One region of the Streptomyces castrisilvae genome, then DNA from elsewhere that is predicted to be linked to it. Evidence: predicted binding sites of a transcription regulator. Region 1 holds the regulator's gene; the other holds the start of a gene.
The links. The regulator HrcA, encoded in region 1, represses chaperone genes, less so after heat shock. The targets are predictions, from matches to a motif close to TTNGCACTCNGNNNNNCNGAGTGCNAA.
Positions count from the first base shown of each region.

Region 2: the regulator HrcA is predicted to act here: its motif matches at 8,037-8,063, upstream of groL (chaperonin GroEL).

Region 1 covers NZ_CP120997.1:2,284,460-2,299,280, forward strand. The annotation lists gene P8A18_RS09785 (adenosine deaminase) at 1-126, opposite strand, end outside; gene P8A18_RS09790 (ribonuclease Z) at 172-1,080, opposite strand; gene P8A18_RS09795 (histidine triad nucleotide-binding protein) at 1,080-1,439, opposite strand; gene P8A18_RS09800 (S41 family peptidase) at 1,600-4,821, opposite strand; gene P8A18_RS09805 (hypothetical protein) at 4,960-5,487, opposite strand; gene P8A18_RS09810 (16S rRNA (uracil(1498)-N(3))-methyltransferase) at 5,560-6,306, opposite strand; gene P8A18_RS09815 (nitronate monooxygenase) at 6,303-7,376, opposite strand; gene dnaJ (molecular chaperone DnaJ) at 7,486-8,622, opposite strand; gene hrcA (heat-inducible transcriptional repressor HrcA) at 8,623-9,639, opposite strand; gene P8A18_RS09830 (MBL fold metallo-hydrolase) at 9,824-10,555, shown strand; gene P8A18_RS09835 (DUF3097 domain-containing protein) at 10,580-11,398, shown strand; gene P8A18_RS09840 (hypothetical protein) at 11,433-11,735, shown strand; gene hemW (radical SAM family heme chaperone HemW) at 11,746-12,987, opposite strand; gene P8A18_RS09850 (ATP-binding SpoIIE family protein phosphatase) at 13,033-14,821, opposite strand, start outside.
Region 2 covers NZ_CP120997.1:4,359,691-4,374,511, forward strand. The annotation lists gene P8A18_RS18775 (SIS domain-containing protein) at 1-15, opposite strand, end outside; gene P8A18_RS18780 (extracellular solute-binding protein) at 342-1,559, shown strand; gene P8A18_RS18785 (DUF3263 domain-containing protein) at 1,652-1,921, shown strand; gene otsB (trehalose-phosphatase) at 2,081-2,944, shown strand; gene P8A18_RS18795 (alpha,alpha-trehalose-phosphate synthase (UDP-forming)) at 2,946-4,337, opposite strand; gene P8A18_RS18800 (glucosyl-3-phosphoglycerate synthase) at 4,402-5,349, opposite strand; SAM riboswitch class I at 5,503-5,629, shown strand; gene thrC (threonine synthase) at 5,647-6,939, shown strand; gene P8A18_RS18810 (MoaD/ThiS family protein) at 6,983-7,261, shown strand; gene P8A18_RS18815 (cold-shock protein) at 7,701-7,907, shown strand; gene groL (chaperonin GroEL) at 8,225-9,850, shown strand; gene P8A18_RS18825 (alpha/beta hydrolase family protein) at 9,956-11,254, opposite strand; gene P8A18_RS18830 (GNAT family N-acetyltransferase) at 11,407-12,183, opposite strand; gene P8A18_RS18835 (TetR/AcrR family transcriptional regulator C-terminal domain-containing protein) at 12,541-13,257, opposite strand; gene P8A18_RS18840 (CocE/NonD family hydrolase) at 13,369-14,821, shown strand, end outside.

The DNA.
Region 1 (14,821 bases):
GGTGCGCAGGGCCTCGGTGTCCGCGTGGGGCAGGGTCACACCGTTGCGCGCGGCGAGCGCGAAGGCCAGTTCGGGTTCGAGGGTTCCCTCGATGTGGAGGTGAAGTTCCGCTTTGGGGATGTGCACGGTGTCTCTCGCTCAGGCATGTGGTGCTGGGTGGTTCTACGGGGTCTACGGGTGACGGCTCGGCACCGCTACCCGCATCAGATCCTGGGCCACGGTCAGCTCGCCCTCGTACCCGGCCCCCCTGGCCTCGGCCTCGAAGGCCTCGGGGTCCGGGTAGCGCTGGGAGAAGTGCGTGAGAACGAGGTGCCGTACGCCCGCCTCGCGGGCGACCCGGGCCGCCTGCCCCGCGGTCAGGTGGCCGTGGTCGGAGGCGAGTTTCCGGTCCTCGTGGAGGAAGGTCGACTCGATGACCAGCAGGTCGCACCCCTCCGCGAGCGCGTACACGCCGTCGCAGAGCCTGGTGTCCATGATGAACGCGAACCGCTGTCCGCGCCTGTGCTCGGAGACCTGGCCGAGCGTGACACCGCCGAGGGCGCCCTCGCGCTGGACGCGTCCGACGTCCGGCCCCGCGATGCCGTGCTCGGCGAGCTTCGCCGGCAGCATCCGCCGCCCGTCCGGCTCGGTGAGCCGGTAGCCGTACGACTCGACGGGGTGCGAGAGCCGGTGGCTGTCGAGCGTGTACGCGGCGGTGGTGGCCAGCGGTCCGTCGGCGGCGACCGGGGCCTCGGTCAGCTCGACGGACTCGCGGTAGGCGGTGGCGTACCGCAGCCGGTCGAAGAAACGCTGCCCGCTCGCCGGGTAGTGGGCGGTGACGGGGTGCGGGACCTGGTCGAGGTTGATCCGCTGGATCACCCCGGCCAGGCCCAGCGAGTGGTCGCCGTGGAAGTGCGTGACGCAGATCCGGTTGATGTCGTGGGCGGCGACGCCGGCCCGCAGCATCTGGCGCTGGGTGCCCTCGCCCGGGTCGAAGAGGATGCCCTCGCCGTCCCAGCGCAGCAGGTAGCCGTTGTGGTTGCGGTGGCGCGTCGGGACCTGGCTGGCGGTCCCGAGGACAACGAGTTCGCGTGCGGACATTATCCGGGGGGCCAGGCGAGACCGCGGCCGCCCAGGACGTGGGCGTGGGCGTGGAACACGGTCTGTCCCGCGCCGGCCCCGGTGTTGAACACGACCCGGTAACCGGTCTGGTCGACCTTCTCGTCGGCGGCCACGTTTCCCGCCTCGCACAGCACGTCGGCGAGCACCTGCGGCTCGGCGGCACCGAGGGACGCGGCGTCGGCGTAGTGGAGGCGCGGGATGACGAGGACGTGCGTGGGGGCCTGGGGGTTGATGTCGCGGAAGGCGACGGTGGTGTCGGTCTCGCGGACGATGGTGGCCGGGATCTCCCCCGAGACGATCTTGCAGAACAGGCAGTCGGGCTGCGGTTCTCCTGCCATTGCTTGCGCGCTCCTTGGTCTGGGTGATCCGTTGCGGGCCAGCCTATCCGGGCGGGCCCGGGGGCCGGCCGCTTCCGGGGCGGCGCCCCGGTCTCGGGAAGGGGCGGGGTGGGGAGCGGGCCCGCCGCGGGCGCGACGGCCCCGCTCCCCACCCCTCACCTCACTCCGGAAGCCCCGGCGGCTCCGGCGCCGTCTTCGCCGGCGCCTCCGTCAGCGACTCCAGCGCGATCCGGACCGCCTCGTCCAACTGCGGGTCACGCCCCTCCGCGTGGTCCCGCGGCGTCATGACGACCTCCACGTCCGGGTCGACGCCGTGGTTCTCGACGCCCCACCCGTACCCCTCCAGCCAGAACGCGTACTTCGGCTGGGTGACCAGCGTGCCGTCGACGAGCCGGTAGCGGTTGTCGATGCCGATCACGCCGCCCCAGGTGCGCACGCCGACCACGGGCCCGATGTCCAGGGCCTTGATCGCCGCGTTCACGATGTCGCCGTCCGAGCCGGAGAACTCGTTGGCGACGGCGACGACGGGCCCGCGCGGCGCGTCGCCCGGGTAGCTGGCGGGGCGCATGCCGCGCGGCAGGTCCCAGCCGACGATGCGGCGGGCCAGCTTCTCCACGACGAGCTGCGAGGTGTGGCCGCCACGGTTCTCCCGTACGTCCACGACCAGGCCCTCGCGCGCCACCTCGGTGCGCAGGTCGCGGTGGATCTGGGCCCAGCCGGAGCCGACCATGTCGGGGACGTGGAGGTAGCCCAGGCGCCCGCCGGACCGCTCGTGCACGTACGCGCGCCGGTCGGCGACCCACGCGTGGTAGCGCAGCGCCTCCTCGTCGTGGACGGGCACCACGACGACATGGCGCCTCTCGCCGCCGTCGGCCGGCGAGACGGTCAGCTCGACGGGCTTGCCGGCCGAGCCGGTGAGCAGGGGCGCGGGGCCGGTGAGCGCGTCGACGGGGTGGCCGTCGACCGCCAGGATCGCGTCCCCGGGCCGGACGGCGACGCCCGGCGCGGCGAGCGGCGAGCGGGCGGCCGGGTCCGAGGTCTCGGAGGGCAGGATGCGGTCGATGCGCCAGCTGCCGTCCTCCGCGCGGGAGAGGTCCGCCCCGAGCAGCCCCTGCCGGGCCGACTCGTCGCGCCACCCGCCGGGCGGGGTCACGTAGGCGTGGGAGGTGCCCAGCTCGCCCTGGACCTCCCAGAGCAGGTCGATGAGGTCGTCGTGGGTCGCGACGCGCTCCAGGACCGGCCGGTAGCGGTCCAGGACCCCGTCCCAGTCGACGCCGCCCATGTCGGGGCGCCAGAAGTTGTCCCGCATGACGCGGCCGGCCTCGTCGTACATCTGGCGCCATTCGGCGGCCGGGTCGAGGGTGCGGCGGATGCGGGACAGGTCGACGGTGACGGGGTCGTCGTGGTCGTCGTCGGAGCTCGCGGGCACCCGGCTGTCGGACGGGACGACGGACAGCTTGCCGTGGCTGACGAGGGCGAGCCGCTTCCCGTCGCCGCTGACCGCGAAACGGCTGACGTCGGAGGTGAGTTCCTCGCAGCGCAGCTTTTCGAGGTCGTACCGCTCCAGGACGGTCTCCGGGCGGCGGGCGTCGGGGCCCGCCCCGCTCGTGCCGAGGACCCCGGTGACCGGGTGGCGCAGCCAGAGCAGCCCGTCCCGTGCGGCCCGGAGCGAGGAGTAGACGGCGGCCTCGACGGGAAGGGGCACGATCCGGTCGGCGAGGCCTTCCAGGTCGATGCGGGTGATGGGCAGGGCGGTGGGGTTGTCCTCGCCTTCGCCCCCCTTCTCCTTCTCGGTCGGCCGGCCGTGCAGCTGCGGCCCGAACGGGGAAGGGGTGGTCGCCGCGAGCGTCAGCAGGTGCGGCCGGCAGGAGCCGATGAACGCCAGGTCGAAGACGTGGGCGTCGTAGATCGGGTCGAAGGCGCGCTCGGAGAGGAAGGCCAGGTGCTTTCCGTCGGCGGTGAAGGCGGGCGCGAAGTCCCGGAAGCGCAGCGGGGTGGCCTCGGAGACCGAGAGGTCCGCGATGTGGGCCAGCTTGAGCTGGCTGAGCGGCTCGGGGCCGGGGTGCGACCAGGCGAGCCAGGCGGAGTCGGGCGACCAGGCGAGCCCGGAGGCGTCGCCGTTCTCGCTGCGGTCCACCTCGTGGATCTCGCCGCTCTCCCGCTCCACGACCAGGACCCGCCCGTCGTGGGCGGCGACCGCGAACCGGCTGCCGTCGGGGGCGGGGGCCAGGTCCAGGACGCGGCCGAGCCGGCCGGCCGCCAGGCGGCGGGGCTCGGCGCCGGGCGCGGTGCCGGTGGCGGGGGCGCACTCCAGCGCGTCGTCGCCCTCGGCGTCGGTGACCCAGACGACGTGCTGGTCGCCGTCGGCCTGGAACGTACGGGGCAGCCTGGCCCGTACGCCGGGTTCGGCGGCGAGCGCGCGGGCGGGGCCCTCGCGGTGGGTGACCCAGTGGACGGCGCCCCGGGTGCAGACCGCGCTGCCGCGTCCGGTGCGGTCCGGGGACGCGCTGGTCAGGTGGCTGTCGGCGTGCAGCGGGTAGGGCTGGAGGTCGGCGCGCTGGCCGCCGAGCCGGATCTCGACGCGGCGGGGCTCCTCGCTCTCCAGGCTGTCCAGGAGCCAGAGTTCACCGGCCGACGCGTAGGCGACCCGGGTGCCGTCGGTGGTGGCGTGCCGGGCGTAGAAGCCGTCGGTGCCGGTGTGCCGGCGCAGGTCGCCGCCGTCGGGCAGGGAGGAGTAGAGGGCGCCGACGCCCTCGTGGTCGGAGAGGAACGCGATGCGCTCCCCCACCCACATCGGGCACTCGATGTTGCCGTCGAGGTCCTCGTGGAGGCGGGCGAACTCCTGTGGGTCGTCCCCGGCCGCGATCCAGAGCTTGCCGGCCGTGCCACCGCGGTAGCGCTTCCAGGTGGCGGCCTCGCGCCCCATGGTGGCCGAAAGCAGCAGGACCCGTCCGCCGGGCCCGTACGCGAGGGAGCCGACGGGCCCGTACGGGAGGGTCCGCGCGGGACCGCCGTCGACCGGGACGGCCCGAGCCCAGCTGCGGCGCAGCGAGACCTGGCCCTGGGTGCTCGTGACCAGTACGTCCCCATCGGGGGTCCAGCCGCGCACGGTGGTGCGGGCGTCGCCCCAGTGGGTGAGCCGTCGCGAGGGCCCGCCGTCGGCGGGGGCGAGATGCACCTCGGGCGCCCCGTCGCGGGTGGAGGTCCAGGCGACGAGGGTGCCGTCGGGAGATATGCGCGGCTGGGCGACTGGACGGTTGTCGGCGCTGATTCGCCACGCCCGTCCGCCGTCGAGCGGGGCGAGCCAGACGTCGTCCTCGGCTGTGAAGGCGATCAAGTCACCGTGGACATGGGGGTACCGGAGGTAGGAAGGCTGTGTCACACGGTTCAGCCTAGGCCGCGGACGTCCGAGGTGGTACGGGGTTGGCCGGAGTACGTCGTGGCACGGTGGAAGTGCGGCGCACATGCCCCTGGGATATGCGCCCCCTCGCACGTCCGGCCGCCCCCTCCGGAGCGGCGCTCACTTGCCGGGGTACGCGGTCACCGTCACCGTCACGGTGGCCGTCGGCCCGTTGACCGGCCCCGCGCCCCCGGCGGGCGGTGCGGTCGTGGCGGGGGCCGCGCAGTCGCCGAGCAGGGTGGCCCGGAAGACGGCGCGCCCGCCGGTCTTGGCCGTCATGTCTCCGCGTACGCAGCGGCCGTTGACCGCGTGGGTCACCCGGCCGTCGAGTGTGATCTTCTGCCTGTCCTTCGTCCTGCCGTCGCAGTGGACCTCGGCCACCCGTTGCGCGGAGGCGGATGCGGAGGCCTTCGCTTCGTCCTTGCCGAGGCCGGCGGTGCAGCTCAGCCAGCTCACGTCGATGCCTTCGTGCTCCAGCGCGCGGGTGGCGGTCCGGTCGGTGGTCACGGCGACGGCCGCGGTGTTCAGCGTGTCGAGGCCGTCGGCCGGTTCACAGGCGGTGAGGCCGGTGACGGCTGCGGCGGCGAGGCAGAGTGCGGCCGGAAAGCGACGGACCGCGCGACGGCTCCATGCCCTTGATGTCCCCATAAAGGCAGCTTCCCACCGCTCCTGACGGTGCGGTAGACCGCTTGTGGCCACAACCACCCCATCGGGGCGGGGTTACGACCAGCGCCCCGTGCGTCCCAGCAGCAGCGCCGTCGCCGCCGTGCCCGCCGTGGAGGTGCGCAGGACGGTCGGGCCGAGCCGGCAGACGCGGGCCCCGGCGGCCTGGAACACGGCCAGTTCCTGCGGCGAGACGCCTCCCTCCGGGCCGACGATCAGCACGATCTCACCGGCCTCGGGCAGGTCGACGGTGGCCAGCGGTTCGCTGTCGTGGCCGCGGTCCTCGTGCAGGATGGCCGCGAAGTCCGCGGTGGCCACCAGCGCGGCGACCTGCTTGGTGGACGCCGCGTCCGCCACGTCCGGGAACCGCACCCGGCGGGACTGCTTGCCGGCCTCCCGGGCCGTGCTGCGCCATTTCGCGAGGGACTTGAGGCCCCGGTCGCCCTTCCACTGGGTGATGCAGCGCGCCGCCTGCCACGGCACGATCGCGTCGGCCCCGGTCTCGGTCATCGTCTCGACGGCGACCTCGCCCCGGTCCCCCTTGGGCAGGGCCTGCACGACGGTGATCCGGGCGGCCGGGCGCGGCTCCTCGTGCACCGGGTCCAGGCCGCCCACGACCAGCCGGTCCTTGCCCTCGGCGGCCTTCACGACGCCCTCGGCCCACCGGCCGCGGCCGTCGGTCAGGACGACGTCCTCCCCGGCGTGCAGGCGCTTCACCGAGACGGCGTGCCGTCCCTCGGGCCCGTCGAGGACGAACTCGGTCCCGCCGGGCAGGTCTTCGACGACGAAGACGGGTGCCGTCACTGTGTACTCCTTGCGCTCACTGCCGTCCGTGCGGCGTCCAGTTCCTCGACGAGCAGCCGGACCAGCCGGCCCACGGGCAGCTCGCGGGCCATCCGGTGGCCCTGCCCCGCCCACAGCGCCATGCCCTGCGCGTCCCCGGCACGGGCCGCCGCCTTGCGCAGCGGGGAGGTCATGTGGTGGACCTGGGGGTAGGCGGCGGGGGCGTACGGTCCGTGCTCGCGCACGAAGCGGTTGACCAGGCCGCGGGCCGGGCGCCCGGAGAAGGCCCGGGTCAGCGTGGTGCGGACGAACAGCGGGTTGGTCAGGGCCTGTTTGTGCAGCAGGTGGGCGCCGGACTCGGGGCAGACCAGGAACGCGGTGCCGAGCTGGGCGGCGTCGGCGCCCGCCGCGAGCACCGCGGCGATCTGCGCGCCGCGCATCAGCCCGCCCGCGGCGATCACCGGTATCTGCACGGTCTCGCGCACCTGGGTCACCAGGGACAGCAGCCCGGTCCCGCCGCCGTCGGTCTCCGGGTCGTCGCGGAACGTGGAGCGGTGGCCGCCCGCCTCGGTGCCCTGGGCGCAGACGGCGTCGGCGCCGGCCCACTGCGCGGCCTGGGCCTCCTCGGGCGAGGTGACGGTGACGACGGTGTACGTACCGGCGGCGGCGAACGCGTCGAGGGTGTCGCGCGAGGGGCAGCCGAAGGTGAAGGAGACGACCGGAACCGGGTCTTCCAGCAGGATGGCGAGCTTGGCCTCGTAGCCGTCGTCCCCGCAGGCGTCGGTGTCACCGAGGGGCGTCTCGTACCAGGTGGCCTCGCCGGCGAGCTGGTGGCGGTAGACCTCCAGGGCACCCGGGTCGGCGAGCTTCTGCTGCGGCATGAAGAGGTTGACGCCGAAGGGCTGTCCGGTCAGCCCGCGCACCTGCTTGATCTCCTGGTACATGCCGTCCGCCGTCTTGTACCCGGCGGCCAGGAAACCGAGCCCGCCGGCATCGGCGACCGACGCCGCCAACTGCGGGCAGGACGGACCGCCCGCCATCGGGGCCTGCACGATCGGATACCGGCAGAGATCGGTCAATGCGGAGGACATGACCGCATCGTGTCATGTCCCTCCTGTCCCGTGATGCCCGCCCCACGACAGCTTTCGTCCGGTGCGGTACGGGCCCGGGGCCGGGCCCGTACCGGACGGACGGGTGCCGTCAGCGGCCGTTGAACGCGTCCTTCAGACGCGAGAACAGGCCCTGCTGGCCGGGCTGGAACTGGCCGGTGGGCCGCTCCTCGCCGCGCAGTTTGGCCAGTTCGCGCAGGAGGCGTTCCTGCTCGGGGTCCATCTTGACCGGGGTGGTGACCTCGACGTGCACGATGAGGTCGCCGCGTCCGCCGCCCCGCAGGTGGGTGATGCCGCGGCCGTGCAGCGGGACGGACTGGCCGGACTGGGTGCCCGGCCGGATGTCGACCTCTTCCAGGCCGTCGAGCGTCTCCAGCGGCACCTTGGTGCCGAGGGCCGCCGCCGTCATGGGGATGGTGACCGTGCAGTGCAGGTCGTCGCCGCGGCGCTGGAACACCGCGTGCGCCAGCTCGTGGATCTCGACGTAGAGGTCCCCGGCGGGGCCGCCGCCGGGGCCGACCTCGCCCTCGCCCGCGAGCTGGATGCGGGTGCCGTTGTCGACACCCGCGGGGATCTTCACGGTCAGCGTGCGCCGCGAACGGATGCGGCCGTCGCCGGCGCACTCCGGGCACGGGGTCGGCACGACCGTGCCGAAGCCCTGGCACTGCGGGCAGGGCCGCGAGGTCATGACCTGGCCGAGGAAGGACCGGGTGACCTGGGAGACCTCACCGCGGCCGCGGCACATGTCGCAGGTCTGCGCGGAGGTGCCGGGGGCCGCGCCCTCGCCGCTGCACGTCGTACAGACGACGGCCGTGTCGACCTGGATGTCCTTGGTCGTGCCGAAGGCCGCCTCGGACAGGTCGATCTCCAGCCGGATCATGGCGTCCTGGCCGCGCCGGGTGCGCGAACGGGGTCCGCGCTGCGACGACGTACCGAAGAACGCGTCCATGATGTCGGAGAAATTACCGAAGCCGCCCTGGCCGAACCCGCCCGCGCCGCCGCCCCCGGACTGGGAGAGCGGGTCGCCGCCGAGGTCGTAGACCTGCTTCTTCTGTGCGTCCGACAGGACCTCGTAAGCGGCGTTGATCTCCTTGAACCGCTCCTGGGTCTTCGGATCGGGGTTGACGTCCGGGTGCAGCTCGCGGGCGAGCCTCCGGAATGCCTTCTTGATCTCGTCCTGAGAGGCGTCGCGGCGCACGCCGAGTACGGCGTAGTAGTCCGTGGCCACTTACGACTCCGCCAGGATCTGTCCGACGTAACGTGCCACTGCGCGTACCGCTCCCATCGTTCCGGGGTAGTCCATGCGGGTCGGTCCGACCACGCCGAGTTTGGCGACTGCCTCGTCGCCCGAACCGTAGCCGACCGCGACGACGGACGTGGAGTTGAGCCCCTCGTGGGCGTTCTCGTGCCCGATACGTACGGTCATGCCCGAGTCCGTGGCCTCGCCGAGCAGCTTCAGCAGCACGACCTGCTCCTCCAGTGCCTCAAGCACCGGCCGGATCATCACCGGGAAGTCGTGTCCGAAGCGGGTGAGGTTGGAGGTGCCGCCGATCATCAGCCGCTCCTCCGTCTCCTCGACGAGGGTTTCGAGCAGGATCGAGAGCACGGTGGACACGGTTCCCCGGTCCTCGCTCTCGAAGGATTCCGGCAGGTCCTGCACCAGCTGCGGGACGTCCGTGAAACGGCGCCCCACCACCCGGCTGTTGAGCCGGGCCCGCAGATCGGCGAGAGACGTCTCGCCGAACGGCGCCGGGCAGTCGACCAGCCGCTGTTCGACCCGGCCGGTGTCCGTGATCAGCACGAGCATCAGCCGCGCCGGAGCCAGGGACAGCAGTTCCACGTGCCGCACCGTCGAGCGGGTCAGCGAGGGGTACTGCACGACGGCGACCTGCCGGGTCAGCTGCGCGAGCAGCCGTACGGTCCGGCCCACGACGTCGTCGAGGTCGACCGCGCCGTCGAGGAAGTTCTGAATGGCGCGGCGCTCCGGCGACGAGAGGGGCTTGACGCCCGCGAGCTTGTCGACGAAGAGCCGGTAGCCCTTGTCCGTCGGGATGCGCCCCGCGCTGGTGTGGGGCTGGGCGATGAAGCCCTCGTCCTCCAGCACCGCCATGTCGTTGCGGACGGTGGCCGGGGAGACCCCCAGCCGGTGCCGCTCGGTGAGCGCCTTGGAGCCGACGGGCTCCTCGGTTCCGACGTAGTCCTGAACGATGGCGCGCAGCACTTCGAGTCTGCGTTCGCTGAGCATCGCGCACACCTCCAGCTGTCTACCTCGGTGGTTCTCGGGCCGTTCCCGGGATTCCTCCTGGCACTCGGTGCGTACGAGTGCCAACGATCCCCGGTCAGTGTACGGCGACGGGGTGGTGCCCTAGCAAGGGCGACCGGCCACACCACTGCGGGAGCGCGCGGGCCGATGCCGATAGCGTCGCCGTATGGACGCCTCTTGGGAAGACTTCGGGTGGGAGCGGCTCGGTCACGGAGTGGGCCGTCGGCGCCTTCCGGTGTGGGACGCGACGGCCCTGCTGGTGGCCGGGGCGGACGGGGTGCTGCTCTGCGACACCGGTGCGTCGCTGCGTGAGGGGGTGGAGCTGCGCACCCAGGCGCAGGCGCTGCTCGGCCGGAGGGTGACGCACATCGCACTCAGCCACCCCCATTTCGATCATGTGCTGGGCACGGCGGCCTTCGCCGGGGTGCGCGTGTACGGCGCGGCGGGCACGCGGGACCTGATGCGGCGGGGGGCGGAGGAGCTGTACGCCGACGCGGTGAGCCAGGGCCTGCCCGAGCCGGACGCGGCCGAGTCCACCGATGTGCTCGTGGCCCCGGGCCACGAGGTGTCCGGGGAGAGCGCGCTCGATCTGGGCGGCGGCCGGAAAGTGCTGCTGGTGAACGTGGGCGCGGCGCACAGCGGCCACGACCTCGCGGTGCTGGTCCCGGGCTCCTGCGGCTCGCCCGCCCTCGTGTTCTGCGGCGACCTGGTCGAGGAGGCCGGTGAACCGCAGGCGGGCCCGGACGCCCGCCCCGCCCGCTGGCCGGGCGCGCTGGACCGGCTGCTGGCACTGGGCGGCGAGGACGCGCTGTACGTGCCGGGGCACGGCGCCGTGGTGGACGCGGCGTTCGTCCGGGCACAGCGCGAGGCACTGGCGGAACGGTTCGGCGTGTCGTAGCCCTTCCCCGCTTATCGTCGTGCGATGCGCAGCTACCAGCCGGATCTGACCCCGCCGTGGAAGAAGTCCGCCCCCGTCCCCGAGGTGCCCGCCGAGCCCGATCTGGTGGTGGAGGACGTCGCCACCGGCTTCTGCGGGGCGGTGATCCGGTGCGAGAAGACCGCCGAGGGGCCGACGGTGACGCTGGAGGACCGCTTCGGCAAGCAGCGGGTCTTCCCGATGGCGCCGCGCGGCTTCCTGCTGGAGGGCCGGGTCGTGACGCTGGTGCGCCCGTCGGCCGGCGGGCCGGTGCGGCCCGCGCGTACGGCCTCCGGCTCGGTGGCGGTGCCCGGGGCGCGGGCGCGGGTGGCTCGGGCCGGGCGGATCTATGTGGAGGGGCGGCACGACGCGGAGCTGGTGGAGCGGGTCTGGGGCGACGACCTGCGGATCGAGGGCGTGGTCGTCGAGTACCTGGAGGGCATCGACGACCTGCCGGCGATCGTGCGGGAGTTCGCGCCCGCGCCGAACGCGCGGCTCGGGGTGCTGGTCGACCATCTCGTGCCCGGTTCCAAGGAGTCCCGGATCGCGGCGCGGGTCTCGGACGGTGACGTCCTGGTGGTCGGCCATCCCTACATCGACGTGTGGGAGGCCGTGAAGCCGTCGTCGGTGGGCATCCCGGGCTGGCCGGTGGTGCCGCGCGGCCAGGACTGGAAGACGGGCGTGTGCCGGGCGCTGGGCTGGCCGGAGAACACCGGCGCGGCCTGGCAGCGCATCCTGTCCTCGGTGCACTCCTACCGGGACCTCCAGCCCGAACTCCTGGGCCGGGTCGAGGAATTGATCGATTTCGTCACCCTTCCGGCCTGATGTCCGGTGGATCCTCCAGGCCGCCGACGCCGGTGTGCCGGCCGCCGTGGACGCCCGGGTCGAGCAGATCGTGCGCCGGACCCGCCGGACCCACCGGGCCAACCTGCCGCGCCGGGTCCCCCTGAAGCTGCTCGAAGGGCGCGGCGAGACCCCGTACGACGCCGCCCTGGACCGGCGGGCCGGACGGCGCGGCCCCGGCACCTGGTGGGGCGCGTTGCTGGGGCTCGCCGTCGTCCGGCTGGTGACGACGTCCGGCCGCAGCCACGCCCGGATCATCTGCGGCCGCGCGGCCGGGAAGCGCGTCCTCACCCCGCCGGACTGCCTGCTGCCGAAGTGAGCGCCCCGCCTCAGTCCACGAGGTCGCGCACCACGGCGTCGGCCAGCAGGCGTCCGCGCAGGGTGAGCACGGCCCGCCCGTCGTCGAACGGCGCCGGCTCCAGGAGCCCGTCGTCCACCGCCCGGCGGGCCGCCGCGAGACCGGCGGGGGCCAGCAGGGACAGCGGGCAGCCGTCCACGAGCCGCAGCTCCAGCAGGATGCGCTCGACGCGGCGGTCCTCGGCGGAGAGGATCTCGCGCCCGGCCCCCGGGGAACGCCCCTCGGCGAGCGCCTGCGCGTACGCCCCGGGGTGCTTCACGTTCCACCAGCGCACGCCCCCGACATGGCTGTGCGCCCCGGGGCCGGCGCCCCACCAGTCGGCGCCGCGCCAGTACAGCTCGTTGTGCAGGCAGCGGCCCTCGGGGGTGCGGGCCCAGTTCGACACCTCGTACCAGGAGTAACCGGCCGCGGCCATCGCCTCGTCCGCGATGAGGTACCGGTCGGCGTGCGCGTCGTCGTCCGTCATCGGGATCTCGCCGCGCTTGATCCGGCGGGCGAGCCCGGTGCCCTCCTCGACGATCAGCGCGTACGCGGAGACGTGGTCGGGTCCGGCGCCGATCGCCGCGTCCAGGGAGGCGCGCCAGTCGTCGTCGGACTCGCCGGGGGTGCCGTAGATCAGGTCCAGGTTGATGTGTTCGAAGCCGGCCGCCCGCGCCTCGGCGACACACGCCTCGGGCCGGCCCGGGGTGTGGGTGCGGTCGAGGATCTTCAGGACGTGCTGCCGGGCACTCTGCATGCCGAAGGAGATCCGGTTGAAGCCGCCCTCGCGCAGCTCGGCCAGGTAGGCGGGGCCGACGGACTCGGGGTTGGCCTCGGTGGTGATCTCGGCGTCGTCCGCGAGCCCGAACTCCTCGCGGACCGCGGCCAGCATCCGGACCAGGTCGGCGGCTGCCAGCAGGGTCGGCGTGCCGCCGCCGACGAAGACCGTGCGCACCGGCCGTGGGTCGTCGCCGAGCACCTCGCGGGCCTGGCGGATCTCGCCGACGAGGTGCGAGGCGTAGGTGTCGCGGGAGGCGAGCGCACCGCCGGAGCCGCGCAGCTCGGTCGCGGTGTAGGTGTTGAAGTCGCAGTAGCCGCAGCGGGTCGCGCAGTACGGCACGTGCAGGTAGAAGCCGAGCGGGCGGCCGGCTGCGCCTTCCAGGGCGTGGCGGGGCAGCGCCCCGTCGTCGGGCACGGGCTCACCATCGGGCAGTACGGAAGGCATACCGTCCATTGTCGCGCGCCGCCCGGCAACCGGACGCCACGCCCGTGCCCCCGCCTACTCGGCCTGGAGGACCAGCAGCGCCAGATCGTCGTCCGGCGGGCGCTCGGCGAAGGCGTGCACGGCGTGTTTGATGCGGTCGGCGATCTCCTCGGCGTTCAGCCCGGCGCAGCCGGACAGGGCGCGGGCGAGCCCGTCGCCGTCGTCGAACATCAGCGGGCCCGAGCGCCGCTCGGTGACCCCGTCGGTGACGCAGAGCAGGCTGTCGCCGGGGGCGAGGTCGAAGCTCTGGGTCTCGTAGACGGCGTCGTCCATGACGCCGAGCAGCAGCTGCGGCTCGGCGGCGGGCCGCACGGTGCCGTCGGGCCGCAGCAGCAGCGGCAGCGGGTGGCCCGCGCTGACCAGGGTGCAGCGGGCGCCGCCGCCGGGCAGCGGAACCAGCTCCCCGTACAGCAGGGACAGGAAGCGGGACTGGCCGCTGTCCGCGGAGTGCTGGCCGCCGGCGGCGGCGACCATGAGCGCGGCCGCCTCGGCGGCCTCCATCGCGTCGTCCAGGAGCAGCCGGTTGAGGCGGACCAGGACCTCGTCGGCCTGGAAGCCCTCGCGGGCCAGCAGCCGCAGCCAGGGGCGGGCGAGCCCGGTGACGACGGCGGCTTCGGGGCCGCTGCCCTGGACGTCGCCGAGCACGAAGCACCAGCGGTCGCCGGGGCACGGGAAGATGTCGTAGAAGTCGCCGCCGACGACCCCGTCGTCGCTCGGTTCGTAGACCAGGGAGCTGGCGACGCCCGGTATCCGGGCGACCTTGCTGGGCAGCAGCCCGCGTTGCAGGATGCGGCTGATGGTGGCCTGCCGGGTGTAGGCGCGGGCCGCGCCGACGGCGAGGCCGACCCTGCGGACGAAGTCCTCTATGAGGGCGGTCAGCTCGTCGGGGACGCGCGCGGTCGACTCGCGGCCCAGGAGTACGGCTCCGAGGGTGCGGCCGCCCGAGGTGATCCGGTAGGCGAGCGCGACGCCCTCGGCCTCGTCCTTCTCCGGCGTCCCGCCGTCCTCGGCGCCGCCGGGCCACGGCATGGAGACGGCGCCGGTGCCGACCCGCTCGGGGAGCCGGAGCGGGTCCCCCTCCAGAAGGGCGCGCAGCGGCGGGATGCGGTCCTCGTCCACGTGCCAGACCTTGGCGAGGCGCGGGACGGCCGAGGGGCCGCCGCTCTCGGGCTCCAGCCAGATCGCGCACCAGTCGGCGAGCCGGGGGACGAGTAACTGTCCGGCGAGCGCCGCGACGATGTCCTCGTCCAGCTGTCCGGCCAGCAGGTCGGATGCCTCGGCGAGGAAGGAGAGCGCGCCGCGCCCGGCCCAGTCCCCGTCGTCGCGCAGGGCGCGCCGCGCGGTGGGGGCGAGGAGTTCGGCGGCGCGCAGTCCGCGTTCGAAACCGGGCTCGGCGCCGGCGTCGGGGAAGGGGTTCCAGTCGTCCACGGGGAGGCGGGCCCAGACGGTCTTGAGGCCGGTGCGGTAGGTGACACCCCAGCGTTCGGCGAGGGTGGCGACGATCTCCAGGCCGCGCCCGTAGTCGGCCGGCTCGCCCGCGCCCTCGTCGCCGCTCCCGTGGTCGCTGCGCAACGCGCGGGCCGGGTGGTGGTCGGAGACCTCCAGGACGAGGGCGGACGCCTCCTCCTCGGTGGCCTCCTCCAGCCGGAAGAGCAGTTCGACGGTGGTGCCGGCGTGGACGACGGCGTTGGTGACCAGCTCGCTGACGATCGTCGCCGCGTCGTCAGACAGCCGGTCGCTGAACCCCACGGCGGCGGGCAGTCCGAGCCCGCTCCACTCGGCGATCGCGGCGGCGACGAACCGC
Region 2 (14,821 bases), 2.1 Mb from region 1:
TGCGGTACGGGACATGCGGGACGGCTCCTTGCGGCTGGGCGGGTGGGGCTGCGGGAGGAACGGCTCGGCGATACCGGCGACGCCGGGGGTTGAAGGTCTGGACCAATAAGACCCTTACGTCGAGACCTACTTAGCAGCCGCCGCACGTCCCGTGCAATGCTGCTGCGTTGTGGAGGCGATGGCTCCGTGGTGTAGACCTTTGCGTCGATGGCGGAGAAAATCGCAGCCCACCCGAAGGGCCTCCTGCGGATGCGGGGACCGCGGGAGGCGTAAACGACGAGGACGGACAGGCTGTGCAGCGGCGTTACTTGGGACTGACGGCGGCTGTCGCCGCACTGGGGATGACGGCCACGCTGGCGGGCTGCGGAGGCAGCGGCGGCTCGGGAGACGTCACGCTGAAGCTGGTCGCCGCCGACTACGGCACGAGCGACGCGAACAAGTCCGACAAGTACTGGGACGGAGTCGCCCGCAGCTTCGAGGCGTCCCACCCCGGCATCAAGGTCGAGGTCACCGTCTACCCCTGGACGGACGTGGACCGCAAGGTCGCCGAGATGGTGAAGGCGGGCGATGCGCCCGACATCGCGCAGATCGGCGCCTACGCGGACTACGCCAAGGCCGGGAAGCTCTACTCCGCCGACCAGATGCTCAGCATCCCCGTCCAGGCGAACTTCCTGCCCAAGCTCGCCGACGCCGGCCGCGTCGACCGCATCCAGTACGGGCTGCCCTTCGTCGCCAGCACCCGGCTGCTCTTCTACAACAAGAAGCTGTTCGGCCAGGCCGGCCTCCCGGCCCCGCAGACCTGGAGCGACATCGCCGGTGACGCCGCGGCGCTCAAGCAGCGCGGGGTGACGTACCCCTTCGCGCTGCCGCTCGGCCAGGAGGAGTCCCAGGCCGAGACCCTGATGTGGATGCTCAGCGGCGGCGGCTCCTACACCGACGACGTCGGCTCGTACGACATCGACTCGGAGGAGAACGTCAAGACGTTCACCTGGCTGAAGTCCAACCTCGTCGACAAGGGCCTCGTCGGCCCCGTCGCCCCCGGCAAGCTCAACCGCGCGAAAGCCTTCGAGGCGTTCACCAAGGGGCAGGTCGGCATGCTCAACGGCCACCCCACGCTGATGGAGGAGGCCGAGCGCAAGGGCATCGACGTCGGCATGGTCCCGCTGCCCGGCGAGACGGGCCCCACCGAGGGCTCGATGGGCGTCGCCGACTGGATCATGGGGTTCAAGGAGAACGGCCACCGGGCCGAGATCGGCAAGTTCTTCGACTTCATGTTCAGCGACAAGAACGTGATCGAGTTCGCCGACACGTACGACATGCTGCCGGTCACGGACAGCGCGTCGGCGTCGATGGAGGACAACCCCGACTTCAAGCCGCTGCACCAGTTCCTCACCACGCTGCCGGAGGCGGAGTTCTACCCCTTCGGCAAGACGTCCTGGGCACAGGCCAGCGAGTCGATCAAGGAGAACATCGGCAAGGCGGTCGAGTCGGGCGCGAACCCGGAGACCGTGCTCGCGAAGATAGCGCGCGAGGCGACCGCGGCCGAGGCGGCGGAGTAGCCGGAGCGCCCGCGCGGCGGCGGCCCCCGTTTCGTGGGAGCGGCGGTGGCTCTCCGTTTCGTGGGGAGAGTCCGCGCCATATATTGGCTGATATGACCGCCCTCCCCCCGAACGGCCCCACCGGCCCCGACGAGCCCGCCCCCCTGTCCGACCGCGACCGCGCGGTCCTGGCGGTGGAGCGGCAGTCGTGGGCGGGTCCGGGCGCCAAGGAACGGGCGATCCGGGAAGGGCTGGGGATCTCTCCCACCCGCTACTACCAGCTCCTGAACGCGCTGCTCGACGACCGGCGGGCGCTGGAGGAGGACCCGGTGACGGTCAACCGCCTACGCCGCGTGCGGGAGGCCCGGCGGGGGCGGCGGTAGAGGGGCGTCGGGGTGCGGGTGCGTTACGCCTGCGGTGGCCCTGTTCCCTACCCGCCCGAAATCAAGCCCCTCCGGCGATTGAGGAGCGGGGGTACGGGGGCAGCGCCCCCGAAGGGCGTTGGGCCCGCATCCGGCGCGCCGCGCCGCTACGCTCGGCGCATGGGCAGCCATCCGCACACTCCCACCCCGACCACCCCCGCCGGCCGGGACGGCCTCGCCGCCATCCTCGCCCGCCCGGCCGAGGCCCTGATCGCGCTCGACTTCGACGGAACGCTCGCCGATATCGTCCCGGACCCGGACCAGGCCCGCGCCCACCCCGGTACCGTCGAGGCGCTGGCCGAGCTCGCCCCGCAGGTCGCGTCGGTCGCCGTGATCACGGGCCGCCCGGCCGGTGTCGCCGTGCGCCACGGCGGCTTCGCCGGGGTCGCCGGCCTGGACCACCTCGTCGTCCTCGGCCACTACGGCGCCGAGCGCTGGGACGCCGCGACCGGAACCGTGCAGACCCCCGCCCCGCCCCCCGGAGTCGCCGCCGCACGGGCCGAACTCCCCGGCGTACTGGACCGGTTCGGCTCCTGGGAAGGCACCTGGACGGAGGACAAGGGCCGGGCGCTCGCCGTACACACCCGCCGCGCGGCCGACCCGCAGGGCGCGTTCGACGCGCTGCGCGGCCCCCTCGGCGAACTGGCCGCCCGCCACGGGCTGATCGTCGAACCGGGCCGCATGGTCCTGGAGCTGCGCCCGCCCGGCATGGACAAGGGCGTGGCCCTCACCGAATACGTGCGCGAGACCGGCGCCCGTTCCGTGCTCTACGCGGGCGACGACCTGGGCGACCTCGCCGCGTACGCCGCCGTGGAGAAGCTGCGCACCGACGAGGCCGACCCGGTCCCGGGGCTCCTGCTCTGCAGCGGCAGCACCGAGGTGCGTGAACTCGCCGATCAGGCCGACCTGTTGCTGCCGGGGCCGGGGGCTGTCGTGGAGTACCTGCGGGCGCTGGCCGGCCGGCTGGCGGACCGTACCGGCTGACCTACCCCCGCCGCAGCGCCTCCAGCTGGTCCAGGAACCACTGCTGCGGCGGCAGCGCGGTGGCCGCTTCGGCCAGGCGCTGCGAGCGGGCGGCGCGGACGTCGTCCGGCATCGTCAGCGCCTCGTGGAGCGCTTCGGCGGTGGCGGAGACGTCGTACGGGTTCACCGTGATCGCGTGCTCGCCCAGCTCCTCGTAGGCGCCGGCCTCCCGGGAGAGGACCAGGGCGCAGCCCTCGTCGGAGACGACCGGGACCTCCTTGGCGACCAGGTTCATGCCGTCCCGGATCGGGTTGACGAGGGCCACGTCGGCCAGGCGGTACGCGGCGAGGGAGCGGGCGAAGTCGTCCTTGACGTGGAGGACGACCGGCGTCCAGTCCGCCGTCCCGTACGTCTTGTTGATGCCGTCGGCGACGCGCTGGACCTCGGCGGTGTAGGCGCGGTAGACGGCGAGGTCCTGGCGCGAGGGGTAGGCGAACGCGACGTGCACGACGCGCTCGCGCCACTCGGGGTGTTCGTCCAGGAGGGCGCGGTAGGCGTGCAGGCCGCGCACGATGTTCTTGGACAGCTCCGTGCGGTCGACCCGGACGACGGTCCTGCGGCCGGGGCCCACCTGCTCGCGCAGGGCGGCCATCCGCTCGTCCACGTCCGCCTCGTGCGCGCGGCGGGTCAGGAAGGCGGCGTCGGCGCCGAGCCCGTGCACCCCGATCCTGGTCCGGCCGGTGCCGCCCAGGATCTCCGTGCAGCAGCCGATGAAGGCGTCCGCCCAGCGGCGGGTCAGGAAGGCGGCGCGGTCGGCGCCCAGGATGCCGCGCAGCAGTTGTTCGGCGATGTCGTCGGGGAGCAGCCGGAAGTAGTCGACGGGCGCCCACGGGGTGTGCGAGAAGTGGCCGATGCGCAGGTCGGGGCGTAGTTCGCGGAGCATGCCGGGGACCAGGGACAGGTGGTAGTCCTGCACCAGGACGGCCGCTCCCCGGCCCGCCTCCTCGGCGAGCGCTTCGGCGAAGGACCGGTTGTACGCCTCGAAGGAGGCCCACTGCCTGCGGAACTCAGCGTCGAAGACGGGCTCGACGGGGGTCTGGTAGAGCATGTGGTGGACGAACCACAGCACCGAGTTCGCGATGCCGTTGTACGCGTCGGCGTGCGTGCCGGCGTCGATGTCGAGCATCCGGACGCCCGGCTCGCCGACCCCGCGGCGCACCGCCTCGCGGTCGCCGTCACCGAGGGCGGCGCAGACCCACATCTTGTCGTCTACGGCGCTCAGGCCGGAGACGAGCCCGCCCCCGCCCCGTTTCGCTTCGAGTGAGCCGTCCTCGCGCACCGCGTACGACACGGGGCCGCGGTTGGACGCGACGAGGACCTGGGCAGCGGGCTGGGGGGCGTGCTCGGAGACCATGGCCGGAATCTAGCCCGATCCACAACCGCCCAAACGTACGAAGTCGGACGGGGACGGGGTGTGATCAGGCCGCGCGGCGGGCCGTGTACTCCTCGATCTCCCGCATCGGCGGCCTCTCCTGCGTGTCGATCGGGTGGGTGTGCGGGACGAATCCGTGCGGTCCGCGCTCGAACTGGGTGAGCGAGGGGCGGACCAGATGGCCGCGGGAGAGCCGCACCTGCGCGGTGCGGTAGATGGCGGCCGCCATCCGGCCGAGCGCCTGGCCGTCCTGGTGGCGGTGGACGCGGACGCCGACATCGACCTGGGCGAGGGCGTCCAGGCCGACGGTGTGCAGGGCGTCGACGAGCAGGCCCAGCTCCACCCCGTAACCGACCGGGAACGGCAGCCGCTCCAGGAGCGAGCGGCGTACGGCGTACTCGCCGCCCAGCGGCTGGACGAAGCCGGCCAGCAGCGGCCAGTGCAGATTGAGCAGCGGCCGGGCCACCAGCTCGGTGACGCGGCCGCCCTGGCCCGCCACCTCGCCGAGCGGCCGGTCGTACATGGCCTTGACGAACTGCACATCGGGTTCGGTCAGCAGGGGGCCGACGATGCCGGAGACGAAGTCCGCGGAGAAGTCCTTCAGGTCCGCGTCGATGAAGCACAGGATGTCGCCGCTGGTCACCAGGAGCGAGCGCCACAGCACCTCGCCCTTGCCGGGGACGGCCGGGAGGCGGGGCAGGATCGCGTCGCGGTGGACCACCCGGGCCCCGGCACGGCGGGCGACGTCGGCGGTGGCGTCCGTGGAGCCGGAGTCGATCACCACGAGCTCGTCGACCAGCCGGACCTTCTCCATGAGCTCGCGCCGGATGGTGGCGACGATGTCCCCGACGGTCTCGGCTTCGTTGAGAGCGGGTAGAACGACGCTCACGCCCGGACCGTGCGTACCCTTCACGACGGCCTGCGCACTCGCCTGCGGGCGGTCGGCCGCCGACCAGGAACGCCTGGCCAGCCAGCGTTCGACCTCTTCGAGCACGGTCGATACTCCCTGTATGTGATCCATCTCGCGGTTCGGACGACTATCTCAACAGTCCGATGCTTCGGTTACAGTCTTGAACAACGCGTACGACCGTCGCATGCCGGGGTCCGTACGCCGACAAACGCCTGGATCCATGGTCCAGTGCCACAGCGCTCATCCAGAGGGACAGAGGGAACGGCCCGTTGAAGTCCCGGCAACCCTCCTGCCGACCGCGAGGTTCGGTGGGGAAGGTGCCAATTCCGTCTTGTGGCGAAACGCGTCACGAGGAAGATGAGGAGAAAGGGCCTCGCCATCATGGCTGTTGAGACTGTCGCAGCACACACCGAATCCACTGTGGACCTGGGTCCCGCCGCGGCGCTTTCCTGCCGCGAGTGCGGCGAGCGGTTCGCACTCGGCCCGATCTTCGCCTGCGCGTCCTGTTTCGGGCCGCTCGAAGTGGCGTACGACCTGCCGAGCGGCTCCCCCGACGAGCTGAAGAAGCGCATCGAGGCCGGTCCGGACAACATCTGGCGCTACGCGCCGCTGCTCCCGGTCCCCTCCGATGTCGCGGACAAGCCCAATCTGAACCCCGGCTTCACCAAGCTGGTCAAGGCCGACAACCTCGCCCGCGAGCTGGGTGTGACCGGCGGCCTGTACGTCAAGGACGACTCCGGCAACCCGACGCACTCCTTCAAGGACCGCGTCGTCGCGATCGCCGTCGAGGCCGCCCGCGCCTTCGGTTTCACCACCCTGTCCTGCTCCTCCACCGGCAACCTCGCCGGAGCGGTCGGCGCCGCCGCCGCCCGCGCGGGGCTGCGGTCCTGCGTGTTCATCCCGCACGACCTGGAGCAGGGCAAGGTCGTCATGGCCGCGGTGTACGGCGGTGAGCTGGTCGGCATCGAGGGCAACTACGACGACGTCAACCGGTTCTGCTCGGAGCTCATCGGCGACCCGCTCGGCGAGGGCTGGGGTTTCGTCAACGTCAACCTCCGCCCGTACTACGGCGAGGGCTCCAAGACCCTGGCGTACGAGATCTGCGAGCAGCTCGGCTGGCGGCTGCCCGACCAGATCGTCATCCCGATCGCCTCCGGCTCGCAGCTGACGAAGATCGACAAGGGGCTGCGCGAGCTGATCCGGCTCGGCCTGGTCGAGGACAAGCCGTACAAGATCTTCGGCGCCCAGGCGGAGGGCTGCTCCCCGGTCTCCGCCGCCTTCAAGGCCGGCCACGACGTGGTCCGCCCGCAGAAGCCGAACACGATCGCCAAGTCCCTGGCGATCGGCAACCCGGCCGACGGCCCGTACGTCCTGGACATCGCCCGCCGCACCGGCGGCGCCGTCGAGGACGTCGACGACGAGCAGGTCGTCGACGCGATCAAGCTGCTGGCCCGCACCGAGGGCATCTTCGCCGAGACGGCGGGCGGGGTGACGGTCGGCGTGACGAAGAAGCTGATCGAGGCCGGTCTGCTCGACCCGTCGCTCACCACCGTCGTCCTGAACACCGGGGACGGCCTCAAGACGCTGGACGCGGTCGCCGCCACCTCGCAGGCCACCGCGACGATCCGCCCGAGCCTGGACGCCTTCCGCGCGGCCGGACTCGCCACCAGCTGAGCAGCCTCCGACCCACTCCAGTCTCCAGGAAGGGCACCCGAACATGAGCGTCAAGGTCCGCATCCCCACCATCCTCCGCACCTACACGGGCGGCCAGGCCGAGGTCCCGGCCGAGGGCGCGACCCTCTCCGAGGTCATCGCCTCGCTGGAGAAGGACCACCCGGGCATCGCCGCCCGCGTGCTGGACGACCAGGGCAAGCTGCGCCGCTTCGTCAACGTGTACGTCAACGACGACGACGTCCGGTTCGAGGGCGGTCTGGACGCGGTGACCCCGGACGGCGCCGGTATCTCGATCATTCCCGCGGTCGCCGGCGGCTGCTGACGCCGGGGGCCTTTCAAGATCGGCCCCGACTTCGACGCATTAACGGAATTGCCCCCTCCGCACGAGAAGCGGAGGGGGCAATTCTGCATGGTTGAACGGGGTAGAGTGTGGGAAGTCCCCTTCGCTGCCCGTGTCACTCGCATATGAGAATGCGCCGCGCCACGACTAGAAGCAGCCAAAGTGCCTGGTCCCCTTGCGCCATAAGTCGCCTTTGCCGGGCCCGACTTGCCCCGCAATCTCGCGAGTTCCCCGTATTCGGGCGATCGGTGCCGCGCAGAATTGTCGTCCGATTGACCTGTTGCAGAGGGCAGTTGGACAGATACATTCAGCCGCGGTCGGCGCGCTCCAGCGCACACACTCTCTCCTGTCGGAGGGTGGGTTCTGACCCGGGTCCGCGAAGTGTGGGCCTGTGCAAGGGCCAGTAATAGGGGAGTTAGGCATGGCTCAGGGCACCGTCAAGTGGTTCAACGCGGAGAAGGGGTACGGCTTCATCGCGGTCGACGGTGGTGCGGATGTTTTCGTCCACTACAGCGCGATCCAGATGGACGGGTACCGCACCCTCGAAGAGGGTCAGCGAGTTGAATTCGAGATCTCGCAGGGCCAGAAGGGGCCGCAGGCGGACATGGTCAAGCTCGCCGTCGGCTGAGCCCGGCACGGCCACGACACAGTCGGCCACGACACCAGGCACGCGCGAAGGGTCCGTACCGAGAGGTACGGACCCTTCGCGCGTCCGGCCTGTCCGTCCCTGGGCCTGTCCACATGCCGACGGGTGACGCTTGCACTCTCGGGGGTCGAGTGCTAATCATTGGCTTAGCACTCTCCAGGTGAGAGTGACAGAATTTGGACCGGGCCGGTGAGGCCCGCACGCCTGGTGGGGCAAGGAACCGCCAGGCACGCAGGCCGTCCGTCGCGGGCGCCACTCGGTCCGGAGCAATCCACCCCTGTCCGGGAGGACCACTTCACATGGCCAAGATCATCGCGTTCGACGAGGAGGCCCGGCGCGGTCTTGAGCGCGGCATGAACCAGCTCGCCGACGCCGTCAAGGTCACCCTCGGCCCCAAGGGCCGCAACGTCGTCCTTGAGAAGAAGTGGGGCGCCCCCACGATCACCAACGATGGTGTTTCCATCGCCAAGGAGATCGAGCTGGAGGACCCGTACGAGAAGATCGGTGCGGAGCTGGTCAAGGAGGTCGCCAAGAAGACGGACGACGTCGCCGGCGACGGTACGACCACCGCCACCGTTCTCGCCCAGGCGCTCGTCCGCGAGGGTCTGCGCAACGTGGCCGCGGGTGCGAACCCGATGGCTCTCAAGCGGGGCATCGAGAAGGCCGTCGAGGCCGTCTCCGCCGCCCTCCTGGAGCAGGCCAAGGATGTGGAGACCAAGGAGCAGATCGCTTCGACCGCCTCCATCTCCGCCGCCGACACCCAGATCGGCGAGCTCATCGCCGAGGCCATGGACAAGGTCGGCAAGGAAGGCGTCATCACCGTCGAGGAGTCCCAGACCTTCGGTCTGGAGCTGGAGCTCACCGAGGGTATGCGCTTCGACAAGGGCTACATCTCGGCGTACTTCGCCACCGACATGGAGCGCATGGAGTCGTCCCTCGACGACCCGTACATCCTGATCGTGAACTCGAAGGTCAGCAACGTGAAGGACCTCCTTCCGCTGCTGGAGAAGGTCATGCAGTCCGGCAAGCCGCTGCTGATCATCGCCGAGGACGTCGAGGGCGAGGCCCTGTCGACCCTGGTCGTCAACAAGATCCGCGGCACCTTCAAGTCCGTCGCCGTCAAGGCCCCGGGCTTCGGCGACCGCCGCAAGGCCATGCTCGGCGACATCGCCATCCTCACCGGTGGCACGGTCATCTCCGAGGAGGTCGGCCTCAAGCTGGAGAACGCCGGGCTCGACCTGCTCGGCCGCGCCCGCAAGGTCGTCATCACCAAGGACGAGACGACGATCGTCGACGGTGCCGGTGACAGCGACCAGGTCCAGGGCCGCGTCAACCAGATCCGTGCCGAGATCGAGAACTCCGACTCGGACTACGACCGCGAGAAGCTCCAGGAGCGCCTGGCGAAGCTGGCCGGCGGCGTGGCCGTCATCAAGGCCGGTGCCGCGACCGAGGTCGAGCTCAAGGAGCGCAAGCACCGCATCGAGGACGCGGTGCGCAACGCCAAGGCCGCCGTCGAGGAGGGCATCGTCGCCGGTGGTGGCGTGGCTCTGCTCCAGGCCTCGGCCGTCTTCGAGAAGCTGGAGCTCTCGGGTGACGAGGCGACCGGCGCCAACGCCGTGAAGCTCGCCCTTGAGGCCCCGCTGAAGCAGATCGCCATCAACGGTGGTCTCGAAGGTGGCGTCGTCGTGGAGAAGGTGCGCAACCTGGCCGTCGGCCACGGTCTGAACGCCGCGACCGGCGAGTACGTCGACATGATCGCCGAGGGCATCCTCGACCCGGCGAAGGTCACGCGCTCCGCCCTCCAGAACGCCGCGTCGATCGCCGCGCTGTTCCTCACCACCGAGGCCGTCATCGCCGACAAGCCGGAGAAGGCCGCTCCGGCGGGCGCCCCGGGCGGCATGCCGGGCGGTGACATGGACTTCTGATCCTGACGGATCGGCAGTTCCTGTTCAGCTGTGCACGGCACCGGCCCCCGGGGAGAGATCCCCGGGGGCCGGTGCCGTCTGCCGTCCTCACACGCGCCGGGTCCGTCACCGGCTGAAGACCATCTCCGGGAACCGGTCGGACGGGCCGTCCAGCAGCCCGTCGTCGTGGCCGCGCAGCCGGCGGTCGAAGAACGACGTCACATACGCCCGGCTCGCGGCCGCCGCCCGGTCCGGCCGTACCGTCCCGACGGTCTCCGCCAGTCCGCCGGCGGGCTCCGCGCCTTGGCGGGCCAGCTGCGGCAGCAGCAACTGGGCGTCCGTGTACGAGGCGTGGCGTGAGCCGGTCAGCGTGACGTTCGCCTTCCAGCCGCGGGTGTTGCGCCAGAAGGCCGCCCAGGACGGCTGCTTCCGGTAGTCGCCCGAGCCCTCGCCGTCCGTACCCATGAGCAGCAGCGGCCGGTCAAGACCGTCCCGCGCCACCGTGCTCAGCCGGCTGCCGTCCGGCTCCCCGCCGACGTAGTCCATCTGCCCGTCCATGTTGACGCCGGCCAGGACGCGCGGGTCGTCGTGCATCGTCTGGGCCGCGGTGAAGCCGCCCGCGGAGTGGCCGAACATCCCGGTCCGGCCCGGATCGAGTACGCCTCCGAACAGCGTCCGGTTCAGCCCCGGCAGCCGGTCGAGCACGAACCGGGTGTCGGCGACCCGTACGGCCACGACCTTGCGCAGCAGGGCGCTGACCGCGTCCGGGTCGGTGGGCGGGGCGCCGTCGAAGATCCGCATGGTGGCGAGACGGCCGCCGGGGAACTCCACCTCGGTGGCCTCGTAGGTGTGGTCGACGGTGACGACCGCGTACCCGTGACTGGCGAGGTCGTCCACCAGTGCCGTGTTCCAGGTGCGGGGGTCGCCGAGCCCGGCGGAGTACAGGACGACGGGCAGCCGCCCGGCGCGCGGGTCGACGGGCGCGTCCCGGTGGGCATGGCCGACCGTGGCCGCCCAGTCCGCCGACCCGGGGGCCATGCCCAGGTTCATCGCGGCGGCCCCCTCGGGTCCCCCGAAGTGGGCGGCCGCCGCGGCGGTCATGTGGGGCACCCGGCGCCCGGCCCGGCCGGGGGCGGCGGGGTAGTGGACGCTGACCATGAGCTCCCGGTACGGCGACGCGTCCGGCGCCCACGGCTCGGGCCGGGTGCGGTCGACGAGCCGGAGGGCGGTGCACCCGACGTCGTACGGGCCGGTGGGGCGCGGCAGCCGGGCGGTGGGCGCGCCCTTCGCGGACGGGGCGCCCGCGCCCCGGCGGCCGGCCGCCGCCGACGGTACGGCGGAGGTGGCCAGCAGGGCGGAGGCGGCGAGCCCGGTGACGAGCACCTGCCGGCGGTCGTGGATACGCGTACGCGGGACTGCGGTCACCTGGAACTCCCCGGTTCGGGCGGCATCGCACACGGACGGCGTGTGCGGCGGACGGCCCTCACGATGCCCGCCCGGTGCCGGAGAGCGCGTGATACCGGGGTGCTCATCGTGCCGGGCGGGTCCTGGCACCTGGGTATGACACGCGGCGCCTCTCAGGGGAGCCGTCGGGCCGTCCGGTGCCGTACCCAGACGTTCGGCTCGGCGTAGACCGCCAGGTCGTGCGCGAGATCGCACCGCACCGGGACGAGGGCGCCCGGCACTTCGGTGTCGCCGTCGCGGTCGAAGGGCAGGCCCGTCCACTCCCGCCACTGCGCGAGCGAACCGGTGACCGTCATCGACGCCGGGGCGACCTTCTCGATCGTGCCGCCGGACCTGACGTGCGCCCTCAGCCACGGGTCCTCCGGCAGCCCGTCGTCGCGCCGGCGGCCGATGTACGCGGCCATCGGGACGTGCGGATGCAGATGCTTGGCCGTGGGGCGGACCGGAGCGAACAGCGCGTCATGTCCCTGCTGGGCGGCGGCGTTCCGCAGCGCCTCCAGCATCCGGTACGAGAGGCCGCGCCCGAGGTACGCCCGGTCCACGACGATCTCCAGCGCGCTCGCCGCCGACACCGCCCGCCCGTCCCAGTGGTCCAGGAACGCCCAGCTCAGCACCCGGTCCCAGCCCTGGTCGGGGGTTGTCTCGCGGCCCTCGGCCGTGCCGTCGAAGGGCACGGCGAGCCCGCGCGCAACCACCCGGTCGCCGTCGGTCGCCACCACGCAGTACGCGGGGAACTCACCCGGCACCCGGCCCACCAGGGCGTTGCCGACCAGGTCGTGCGGGACGAAGGGCGGCCAGGTGTTGTCGATCTCGTATATCCGGGTGATCAGGGCGGGCCGCTCGGAGAGCGGGGTGATCAGGATGGCGTCGTCGTGTGCGGTGGGGTCCATGATCCGGACTGTTCCACAGGCGTCGGGCGGGGCGCGAGGCGTTTCCCGCGCGGTCGCGGGGTGGGGTCCGAGGTGGTTCGGCCCGCCTGTTCCCCGCGCGGCCGGAGGGCGGGTGGCGGGGGTTTCCTGTCTGTCCGCCGGGCCGGACGGGGGTTTCTTGTCTGGTCGCCGGGCCGGACGGGGGTTTTTCGTCTGGCCCGCCGGGCCGGACGGGGGTTCCCCCTCTGGCCGCCGGGCCGGAAAGGGGGTTCTCGTCCGGCCCGGCGGGCCGGGGCCGAGGCGGTTTCCGGCGCCCGGTCAGCCCGCGCGGCGGTTTCCGGTGCCCGGTCAGTCCGCGAGGCGGTTTCCGGCGCCCGGTCAGCCCGCGTCGAGGCCGTCGACGAGGCGGCTCAGGAAGCGTTCGAACGTGGCGTCGGGGGTGCCGGGCCGTCCGGCCGACGCGAGGGCGCGGGCCAGCTCCGGGTGGTGGCCGTCGGCGGCGACCTCGGCGAGGTAGAGCGCCTCGGCGGCGGCGCGGCCGGGCGCCTGCTCGGCTCTGGCCCGGCTCACCTCGTACGCCGTGTGGCCCGCCACGAACGCGGTGAGCTGGGCGAAGACCTCCAGCCGGGCGGCCCCGTCGAGCCCGCTGGGGCGCAGGGCGGTCAGGGCGTGTTCGAGAAAGGCGAGGGTGTGGGGGCCGAGGGTGCGGCGCTCCTGCACGGCGGCGGGCAGCCAGGGGTGGCGGAGCATGTGGGTGCGCTGGAGGCGGCCGATGGTCTTGAGGTCGGTGCGCCAGTCGCCGGTGAGCGGGTCGCTGGTGGGCAGCTCGCCGGAGACGCGGTCGATCATCAGGTCGAGCAGCGTCTCCTTGTCGGGGGCGTAGCTGTACAGCGACATGACGCCCGCGCCCACCTCGGCGGCGACCCGGCGCATGGTGACCGCGTCGAGCCCCTCGGCGTCCGCGACGGCGACCGCCGCCGCCGTGATCGCGTCGCGGCTGAAGGCGGGCCTGCGCCCCCGGCGGGGCCGGTCCGGCGCCGACCACAGTTCGCGCGGGTCGACGCCGCCCGCGCCGGGCCCGTCGGTGCGGGTCACGGTCTCATCCCCTCTCACCTGGGTTGCTCCACCGTCCCATCCAAGCATCCACTATTCTCGTACTGTGTACGAGAATGCTCGCCCGAGCATGATGCCCGAGGGAGGCGCACGATGACACGACCCACGCCCGAAGCCCGCCCGAGGTCCGCCCGGAAGCCGCCGGCCGGGAAACCGCCGCTCGCCTCCCGGCTGATGCGGTCCACCTGGCGCGGCCTGCCGGCCGCCCGTCACGAGGTGGGGGTCGAGCGGGGCCTGACCGTGCCCGCCGCCGACGGCAGCCCGCTGGTCACCGACCACTACTTCCCGCGCGCCGAGGGCGACTTCCCCACCCTCCTGGTGCGCTCGCCCTACGGGCGGGGCGTGCCGTGGTCCCCGCAGTACGGGATGCTCTTCGCCGAACAGGGCTTCCACGTCGTCCTCCAGAGCTGCCGGGGCACCGGCGGCTCGGGCGGCGACTTCCACTTCTGGCGCAACGAGGCCCCCGACGGCCGGGCCACCGTCGACTGGCTGCGCGAACAGCCCTGGTTCGACGGGAGCCTGGGCACGGTCGGCCCCAGCTACCTCGGCTACGTCCAGTGGGCTCTGGCCCTCGAACCGCCGCCGGAGCTGAAGGCCATGGTGGTCCAGGTGGGGCTGCACGACCCGTACGCCCTCTTCCACACCGACGGCGTCCTCCATCTGGAGACCGCGCTCGCCGTGGGCTCGGGCATGACGTACCAGCACCGGGGCATGGGCCCGTTCCTCCGGGCGACCCTGCGCCTCCAGCGCCGGATGCGCTCCGTCGTCACCGCGCGCCCGTCGCGCGGGGCGTACGCGGACGCGCTCGGCGGTGAAGTGCCCTGGCTGGACGGGGTGATGGACCATCCCGACCCCGACGACCCGCACTGGGACGGCGCGTCCCTCGCCGGCGCGGCGGACCGGGCGGCCGTCCCCACCGTGCTGATCACCGGATGGCACGACGTCCTCGCCGGCCAGACCTTCGAGCAGTACGGCCGGCTGCGCCGGGCGGGCGCCGACGCCACGCTGCTCGTCGGCCCGTGGACCCACACCTCGGCGCTCCAGAAGGGCTGGCCCGAGGTGTTCGCCGAATCCCTCGCCTGGCTCCGCGCCCACCTGTGCGCCGACCCCTCCGGCCTGCGCCCCACCCCCGTACGCGTACACCTGGGCGGTACGGAGCCGGCCGTACGGGACCTCGAAGCGTGGCCGCCGGCCGGGGCGGCCACCGCCTCGTGGTTCCCGGCCCCCGACGGCCACCTCACCGCCGAGCCGCCCACGGACGCGGCGCCCCTGGCATCCTTCCGCCATGACCCGGCCGGCCCGACGCCTTCCGTGGGCGGCCCCCTCCTCTCCCGTACCGCCGGAGCGCGCGACAACGGCGCCCTGGAGGCCCGCGAGGACGTCCTGACGTTCACCGGGCCGGTCCTCACCGAACCCCTCACCGTCCTCGGCCCGGTCTCCGCCCGGATCAGCGCGTCCACGGACACCGGCCACGGGGACGTGTTCACCCGGCTGTGCGACGTGGACCCCGAGGGGCGCTCCACCAACGTCTGCGACGGCCTCGCCC